2 regions of the Thermus albus genome follow, and region 2 is predicted to be linked to the other one. Evidence: riboswitches for the same ligand, from Rfam matches in the RefSeq annotation. Region 2 holds a riboswitch; the other holds the start of a gene.
What was found. A riboswitch is a leader RNA that binds a small molecule or an ion and turns the genes downstream of it on or off. The one in region 2 is predicted to bind cobalamin.
Positions count from the first base shown of each region.

Region 1: linked by a shared signal. The riboswitch ahead of L0D18_RS00720 (ABC transporter substrate-binding protein) and the one ahead of L0D18_RS10455 (acyl-CoA thioesterase) in region 2 are both predicted to bind cobalamin.

Region 1 is NZ_JAKTNR010000001.1:137,550-141,951, reverse strand. Features, by position in the region: gene L0D18_RS00725 (FecCD family ABC transporter permease) at 1-949, opposite strand, end outside; gene L0D18_RS00720 (ABC transporter substrate-binding protein) at 953-1,807, opposite strand; cobalamin riboswitch at 1,940-2,098, opposite strand; gene L0D18_RS00715 (ROK family transcriptional regulator) at 2,229-3,443, shown strand; gene L0D18_RS00710 (ABC transporter substrate-binding protein) at 3,379-4,402, shown strand, end outside.
Region 2 is NZ_JAKTNR010000011.1:59,098-63,499, forward strand. Features, by position in the region: gene L0D18_RS10445 (histidine phosphatase family protein) at 1-303, shown strand, start outside; gene cbiB (adenosylcobinamide-phosphate synthase CbiB) at 300-1,187, shown strand; cobalamin riboswitch at 1,246-1,397, shown strand; gene L0D18_RS10455 (acyl-CoA thioesterase) at 1,568-1,948, shown strand; gene L0D18_RS10460 (5-methyltetrahydropteroyltriglutamate--homocysteine S-methyltransferase) at 1,945-4,113, shown strand; gene L0D18_RS10465 (ribonucleotide-diphosphate reductase subunit beta) at 4,116-4,402, shown strand, end outside.

The DNA of each region.
Region 1 (4,402 bases), on a different contig from region 2:
GCTCCGCCGGACGGGTAAGGGTGCGGGCCAAAAGGTCCGCCAGCGCGAGGAGGGCCGCTCCCCCCAAGGCGGAAGCGGGCAAAAGCAGGCGGTAGTCCTCCCCCAAGATGCGCCGAAGGAGATGCGGGGTAATCAAGCCCACGAAACCAATGATCCCCGCTTGGGCCACGGCAGCGGCCACCAAAAGGCTTGCGGCAAGGAGGAGAAGGAGCTTAAGACCCTCGAGGGGCAATCCCAGGCTCTTGGCCACCTCCTCCCCCAGCTGCAAGGCGTTCAGCACCCGGCCTAGGAGCAAAAGGGGAGGAAGGGCCAGCAGGAAGAAAAGAAGAAGGGCCTTCACCCCGGGCCAGCCCAAAAAGGCCAGGTTGCCCAGGGTATAGGCAAAGACCGCCCGCACCCGGTCGGCATCCTGCAGCATCAGGTAGGTGGTGGCCCCCGTCAGGACGCTCCCCACCACCACCCCCGCCAGCACCAGCTCCCCCGTCCGGGCCGCCCCCCCCGCCAGGACCAGGGTAAGGAGGGTGGCGGAAAGGGCTCCCAGGAACCCGAAGAGGGTGGCGGAGAGGGGCAAGCCCTGAAAGATGGCGTGCTGGGCAAAGGCGGGAGACAATCCCCCCATCAAGGAGGCCAACAGGGTCACGGCAAAAGCCGCTCCTGCCGCCGAGCCCATGAGGTAGGGGTCGGCCAAGGGGTTGCGGAAGAGCCCCTGGAAGCTGGCCCCCGCCACGCCCAAGGCCGCCCCCACCAGCATTCCCCCTAAGACCCTGGGAAGCCGCATCTCGGTGACGATGGGATTCTCCTTGAGGCCCAAAAGGGCTTGGAGCACCTCGCCTGGCGGCAGGTTCACCGCCCCCAGGGCCACCCCTAGCACCAGGGCCAGAAGAAGGAGGAAAAGTAACCAGAGGAAGACCAGGCTCCGCCTAAAGGCCAGGGGGAGGGCTTGGATCATGGCCTAACGCCCATGGAAGCAATCCACCAAGAGCCTAAGCCCCTGGGCCACCCGGGGGCCCGGGCGGGAGAGAAGGTTATCCTGGCCCCCGGTGAACACGCAGATGCGCCCCGTCTGGACCGCCTGCACCCGGCTCCACCCAGGCCTGGCCCGGATGGTTTCCAGAGCACCCGGGTATGTGGCCACGATCACCTCGGGGTTCCTCTCCACCACGAACTCCGGAGCGATCTTGGGGAAAAGGCCTAGCTCCTTAGGGATAATGTTCACACCCCGGGCCTTTTGGATCAGGACGCCGATGAAGCTATCGGGACCCACGGTGTAAGGGGTGGGGTCAATCTCGTAGTACACCCGGGGCCGGGTCTTGGCCTTGGCCGCCCGGGACTCCTCCTGGTACACCTCCCGCTGGATCTGGGCCACCAGGCGTTCCGCTTGGCCCTCGAGGCCAAGAAGCTTGCCCAGGGTACGGGTGGTGCGGAAGATGTCCTCATAGGTTTCCGTCTTAACCGCAAAGACCACCAGCCCCGCCCGCTCCAAGGTCTCATAAAGCCGGCCGTATTTGGAGACCAAAACCAGGTCCGGCTTTAAGGACACAATGAGCTCGGGGTTCGGGTTGTAAAGCCCCCCCGCCTTGGGCAAGGCCTTCACCTTCTCGGGCCAATCGGAGTAGTCGTCGGTGGCCACGATCCGCTCACAAGCCCCCAAGGCACAAACCGTCTCCGTCACCGAAGGGAGCATGGTGACGATGCGCTTGGGAGGAGCCTTGAGCGTAACCGTGCGCCCCAGGTCGTCGGTGAAGGTGAGGGGAAAGGCAAAGGCCAGGGCCAAAAGGACCGTTATTGCCGCAAAAACTCTCCTCATACCTACCTCCCTAAGGCCGCTAGGGCCAGGCCCGGGGGAGGTAGGGAAAACCCCTGCCGGAAAGCGGCAGGGGTGCAAATGGCTTTGCAAACCCCTATCGCTCCCCCATCCGCGTGAGGTGCCCGCCTAGGGGTCTTGCGGGCGGCCCTGGCAGGTATTCGGGCTTCCGGTCTGCAAAGAAGGGCGCGAAGCGGGACCGGTTACCGTTGCGGGACAGCGCCGGAGTTGCACCGGACTTCCCCACTTTAAGCCTGGACTACGCGCCCAGGCACCAGGGCAACGGACCTGGCTTTTGGGCCCTAGCGGGCCTTAAAGGCAGCCTAAACCCTAGGGAGCGAAAAGACAAGGGCTTGACAGATCCGGGGCCGGGTGATTTACTTAGTCCTGAGAACGAACTAAAAGGCTTGGCAAAGGAATCGGGATGCGCAAAGGGGATACGCAAGAAATCCGCAGACTCAACCGCCGGGCCATTCTGGCCCACCTGAGGCGGGGTCCCCTTACCCGCGCAGGCCTTTCCCGGCTTACGGGCCTGGCTAAAAGCGCCGTAAGCCGCCTGGTGGACGAACTCCTGCAAGAAGGCCTCTTGGAGGAAGGGGCCTTTACCTCTCCCCCTGTGGGCCGACCCGGCACCTTGCTACACCTGCGCCCCGGTGCCCGCTTCGCCCTAGGGGCGGAGCTAGGGGTGGAGGGAACGGTCCTTTTGGCCCTGGACTGGCGGGGGGAGGTCCTTTGGGCCAAGGAGTGGAACCACTCCCGGGAGGCCGGGCCCAAAGAACGGCTGGAACGGCTTCTACAGGAGGTGCTTGCCCATGTGCCTGGCCCATTGGGCCTGGGGCTAACCCTGCCCGGGGTGGTGGTGGAAGACCGCCTCCTCCTAGCCCCTAACCTGGGTTGGAGAAACCTGGATCTGAGGCCCTTGCTCGTCGATTTCCCCTTGCCCACGGCCCTGGAAAACGATGCCAAGGCCTCGGCTTTGTCCGAGGTCTTCTTCCACGGGGAGGCAAACTTAGCCTATCTGGTGCTCAGCACGGGCCTGGGGGTTGGGGTGGTATCGGAAAGCCGGGTTTTGCGCGGAGCCAGCGGGGCTGCTGGGGAACTTGGACATTGGCTCGGCCAGGGGAATAAAACCTGCGCCTGCGGCCGGATAGGGTGCCTGGAAACTGAGCTCGGCCTCGGAACACTTCTGGAGCATTACCGGGCCCTTGGGGGCAAGGCCGAAGTTCTGGAGGCCCTCCTCCACCTGGCCGAGCAAGGGGAGGATTTGGCCCTCAAGGCCATCCACCATCTGGGCGAGGTCTTAGGGCGGTTCCTCGCCAACCTGGCGGTAGCCTACGACCCGGGTCGGGTGGTGGTGGGAGGCAAGGCAGCCGAGCTCTTCCCCCATCTGGAACACCCCATGCGCCAGTCCTTGGAGGCCCACGCCTTTTTGGAGGCCCACCGCTCCTTACCCGTCCAACCTTCCGTCTATGGCCACCTGGCCCCAGCGGTGGGTGGGGCTAGCCTCTTTCTGGTGAGGTTTTTTGAGCTGGGCGGCCTGTGGGCGGAAAGCCCACGTCGCAATGGAGGTAGGTATGAGGAAGTGGCTTTTGGCGATCGGCGTGGCCTTGGGGCTCAGCGCCCTGGCCCAGACGGGTAAGCTGGAGATCTTCTCCTGGTGGGCAGGGGACGAGGGACCAGCCCTCGAGGCCCTCATCCGGCTTTACAAGCAAAAGTATCCCGGCGTGGAGGTCATCAACGCTACGGTGACGGGAGGAGCTGGGGTCAACGCCAAGGCGGTACTGAAAACCCGCATGCTGGGTGGGGATCCACCCGACACCTTCCAGGTGCACGCGGGGCAGGAGCTCATCGGCACCTGGGTGGTGGCAGACCGCATGGAGGACCTCACCAGCCTATTCCGGCAGGAGGGCTGGCTCCAAGCCTTCCCCAAGGGTCTTATCGATCTCCTTTCCTACAAGGGAGGTATCTGGAGCGTGCCTGTCAACATCCACCGCTCCAACGTCATGTGGTACATTCCTGCCAAGCTGAGGGAGTGGGGGGTAACGCCACCCAAGACCTGGGCGGATTTTCTCGCCACCTGCCAGACCTTAAAGCGGAAAGGCCTGGAGGCACCTCTAGCCCTGGGGGAGAACTGGACCCAACAACACCTCTGGGAAAGCGTAGCCCTGGCCACCCTGGGGGCTGACGGCTGGGCCAACCTCTGGAACGGCAAGCTCAAGTTCACCGACCCCAAGGCGGTGGCGGTCTGGGACACCTTCGGCAAGGTGCTGGATTGCGCCAACAAGGACGCCGCAGGCCTGTCCTGGCAGCAGGCGGTGGACCGGGTAGTCCAGGGTAAAGCTGCTTTCAACATCATGGGCGACTGGGCCGCTGGCTACATGAGCACCACCCTTAAGCTCAAGCCCGGCACCGACTTCGCCTGGGCACCCTCTCCAGGCACCTCCGGGGTTTTCATGATGCTCTCCGATTCTTTCGGCCTGCCCAAGGGAGCCAAGAACCGGCAGAACGCCATCAACTGGCTCAAGCTGGTGGGCTCCAAGGAAGGTCAGGACACCTTTAACCCCTTAAAAGGCTCCATCGCCGCCCGGTTGGACTCTG
Region 2 (4,402 bases):
AGGGAAATCCACTTCGGGACCCTGGAGGGGGCCCTGTGGGAAAGGCTGGAACCCGGGTACAAGGAAGCCCTCCTCCGGTTCCAAGGCTTTGCCCCTCCCGGAGGAGAAAGCCTCGAGGCCTTCCAGGAAAGGGTCTACCGCTTCTTGGAGGAGCTTAAGACCCCCGCCCTCCTCTTCACCCATGGGGGGGTGATCCGGGCCGCCTTGAGGGCCCTGGGAGAGGACGCCCTTCCCCTCCCGGGTAGCGTCGTGGTCCTGGATTGGCCAAGGCGGATCCTGGACCGTCTGGACCCAAGCCCATGAGCCTTTTCCTGGCCCTCCTCCTGGATGCCCTCCTGGGGGAGCCCCCAGCCCGTTTCCACCCTGTGGTCCTCATGGGCCGTTACCTGGCCTGGGCCTGGCCGCGGGTCAGGGATTTGGCCTCTGGAGCCTTTTACTGGGCTTTGGGTGCCCTCCTTTTCACCTTCCCTGCCCTCCTCCTGGACCTCTTCCTCAGGCCTTTGGCCTGGGGTTGGCTCCTTTTGGGACTTCTCCTCAAGCCCCTCTTTAGCCTGCGGATGCTCCTTTGGGAGGTTAAGGAGGTGGAGGTAGCCCTGGCCCAGGACCTGGAGGAAGCCAGGAAAAGGCTTGCCCGCATCGCAAGCCGTCCGACGGGGGACCTCTCGGAAGAAGAAGTGCGGGAAGCCGCCCTGGAAAGCCTCTCGGAGAATCTCTCCGATAGCCTGGTGGCTCCCCTCCTCTACTACGCCTTCTTCGGGCTGGCCGGAGCAGCCCTCTACCGCTACGCCAACACCGCGGACGCCATGTGGGGCTACCCCGAGCACGGGGCCCGGGGCGCCGTGGCCGCCCGGATTGACGACCTCCTGAACCTCCTTCCCGCGCGGTTCACCGGGCTCCTCCTGCTCACGCAAATCCCTCTGCCTTGGGGGCAAAGCGGCCTCTTCTCCTTCCGCCTTTGGCCAAGACTGTGGCGGGAAGCAAGGAAAACCCCCTCCCCTAACGCCGGCTTCCCCATGGCCGCCCTGGCCCTTAGGCTTGGGGTACGTTTGAGCAAACGAGGGGTGTACGCGCTCAACGAGAATGCCCCTTCCCCAACCCCAAAGGCCACCCGCGAGGCCCTCCGCCTCTCCGCCCTCCTAGGCTACGGGCTCGGCCTCCTCATGGCCCTATTCACTTGGGTGCGGTGAGGGAGGAGTGCGCCCTTGACCTTCGGGGCCATATATGGTACCCTCCTGTCAGGACGCCCAACATTTAGGGTGTCCTGGCCGCGATGCCAGGCCGACAGGCCTGGACGCCCGATGGCGGTGGGGGAAGTCCGGTGCAAGTCCGGCGCTGTCCCGCAACGGTAACCAGCCCAGGCTGGAAGCCCGAGTACCCGCTTCGCGGTCCTGCCCCGTAGCCCTCGAGGCAAGGGTGAAGGTGGTGATGCCTGTGGGACCCTAGACCTTTGATTCCCCCAAAACCCGAGGCCCGCACCGGGCCATGAGGCCTTAGGGCATAGGTGGGTTACGAGTGCCCCTTTCAGGGGAGGCGCCTTCCCCTGGCAAAGGGACTAGGGAGGTTTTATATGAAAGAGACGCGCATGGTGCACACCGTCTTCCCCGGAGAGACCAACCACTACGGCACCCTTTTCGGCGGCACCGCCATGGCCTGGATGGACCAGGCGGCCTTCGTGGCGGCCACCCGGCACGCCCATCGCAAGGTGGTCACGGTGCACTCGGATGCCGTGGACTTCAAGCACCCGGTGCCCCTGGGCTCCATCGTGGAGCTGGTGGCCCGGGTGGTGGAGGTGGGGCGAACCTCCATGCGGGTGGAGGTGGAGATGTGGGTGGAACCCATCGGGCAGGGCAAGCAGGCTTATTTGGCGGCCAAGGGCGGCTTCGTCTTGGTGGCGGTGGATGAAAAGGGGCGGCCGGTCCCGGTACCACCCCTGGGGGAGGAGGCATGATCCGCACCCTGGGCTTTGGCCTCCCCCGCCTGGGCCCCCACCGGGAGTACAAAAGGCTTCTGGAGGAGTTCTGGAAAGGAGGGCTGTCCAAGAGGGAGCTCCTACAGGGCCTGGAGGACCTGGAGGCGGTCCGGGTCAGGGACTACCGGACGAGGGTGGACCTCTACCCCGCGGGGGAGATGAGCCTCTACGACCCCATGCTGGACCTGGCGGTGGCCCTGGGCCTCTACCCGGTTCCGGCTGGGGACCTCGAGGCCTACTTTGCCCTGGCCAGGGGCAAAGGGGCCCTTCCCCTCAGAAAGTGGTTCGGCACCAACTACCACCACCTGGTCCCCCGCCTGCCGGAAAGGCCCGCCTATACTCCAAACCCCGCCTGGTTTCCCTACCCCGTGGGCCAAGGGGCCAACCCTGAGGGCCTGCCCACCCTCATCGGCCCCTATACCTTTTTGCGGGTGGCGCAAAACCCCCCGGAGGAAAAGGGGGTGAGGGCCCACCTGGAAGCCCTCTTGGAGGCCTACCGGGCTCTTTTGGCGCCCCTGGCCCCCCAAGGCCGGCCCATCCTCCTCCAGGAGCCGGCCCTGGGCCTGGAAGAGGCGGAGGCCCACCTCCCCCACCTCCTGGATCTCTACCGCTCCCTGGCGGAAGCGGTGCCCCTGGTCCTCCTCAGCTATTACTTGCCCCCAGCCCCCAGGGTGTTGGAAGCCCTGGCCCAGCTCCCCATGCGGGGCCTGGCCGTGTGGTTCCACCCACACCAACCCCCGCCCGCCCTCGCCCCCGGCACCGCCCCCGTGGTCCTGGCCGTGGAGGGGCAAGGGGTGTGGCGCACGGACCTCTTGGCCCTCAGGGAAAGGCTCCTCCCCTGGTTGGAGCCCCTTTTGGATGACGGGCGGGAGGTGATCCTGGCCCCCAAGGCCCCCCTTTTCCACCTCCCCTGGCGGGTTTCCGAGCCCCTGCCCCCGCACCTGGAGGGCCGGCTGGCCTTTGCGGAAGAACGGCTGGAGGAGCTCCGCCTCCTCAAGGGCCTCCTCCTGGGCCAGGGGGATGGGGAGGCGGCCGCCTGGTACACACCACCCCCCATCTGGGACTTCCAGCCTTCATCCCCCCCACCCCCAAGACCCCCCAGGGAGGTGCGGCACCAGGCGCAAGGGGCCTTGGGCCTTCCCCGCTTCCCCACCACCACCATCGGCAGCCTTCCCCAGACCCAGCAGCTCCGGGAGCTGCGCCTTAGCCTCCGGTCGGGGAGGATAAGCCCGGAGGCCTACGAGGCGGAGATCCAAAGGGCCATCCAGGAGAACATCCGCTTGCAGGAGGAGCTGGGACTGGACGTCTTGGTCCACGGGGAGCCGGAACGGAGCGACATGGTGGAGTTTTTCGCGGAGCGGCTTGAGGGGTTTTACACCACGCAAAGGGGCTTCGTCCTCTCCTATGGCAGCCGGGTCTGGCGCCCCCCCATCCTCCATGCGCCCCCCAGGCGCCGGGAGGCCCTGGTGCTGAGGGAGACCCTTTACGCCCAAAGCCTCACCCCTAAGCCGGTGAAGGCCATCCTCACCGGGCCCATCACCTTAGCCGCTTGGAGCTACCTGCCGGAGGGGGTGGGCTTCGGGGAGGCGGTTCTAGCCCTGGCGGAGGCCTTGCGGGAGGAGGTGGAGGACCTAAAGGCCCACGGCATCCGCGTGGTCCAGGTGGACGAACCCGCCCTCTTGGAGAGGATGCCCCTTAGGGACCAGGACCAGCCCGGCTACGTGCGGCTCGTCCAGGAAGCCTTCCACCGGGTGGTGGGGGGCCTGGGCCCCGGGGTGCAGGTGCACCTCCACCTGTGCTATTCGGACTACAGGGCCTTAAGGCCTTTCCTGGAGGCCATGGACCCAGACGTGGTGAGCGTGGAGGGGGCCCGGCAGGACCCCGCTTTCCTCTCGGAGCTCCAGGGCCTTCCCCTGGGGATCGGCCCCGGGGTGTTTGACGTCCACTCCCCAGAGGAGACGGACCCCGAGGAGATGCTGCGCCGCCTGGAGGTGTACCTGGAGGCCATCCCCGAGCACGCCCTCTGGATCAACCCCGACTGCGGCCTCAAGACCCGAAGCCCCGAGGAGGCCTTGCGCAACCTCCGGCACATGATGGAGGCCGCCAGGAGGCTAAGGGCAAGGCTGGCCGCCAAGGAGGAATAGCCATGATCCAAGACCCTAGACCCCATTACCGGCCCTACGAGTACCCGGAGCTCCTGCGCTTCCGGGACGCCATCCGCCACAGCTACTGGCTGCACACGGAGTTCGCCTACGCCGCGGACGTGCAGGACTACGCCCTGGCCACCCCCGAGGTGCGGGGCTTGGTGCGGCGCTCCCTTATGGCCATCTCCCAGGTGGAGCTTTCTGTGAAGCTCTTCTGGGCCAGGACCTACGACCGCTTCCCCAAGCCGGAGGTGGCCGAGGTGGGCATGACCTTTGCCGAGAGCGAGGT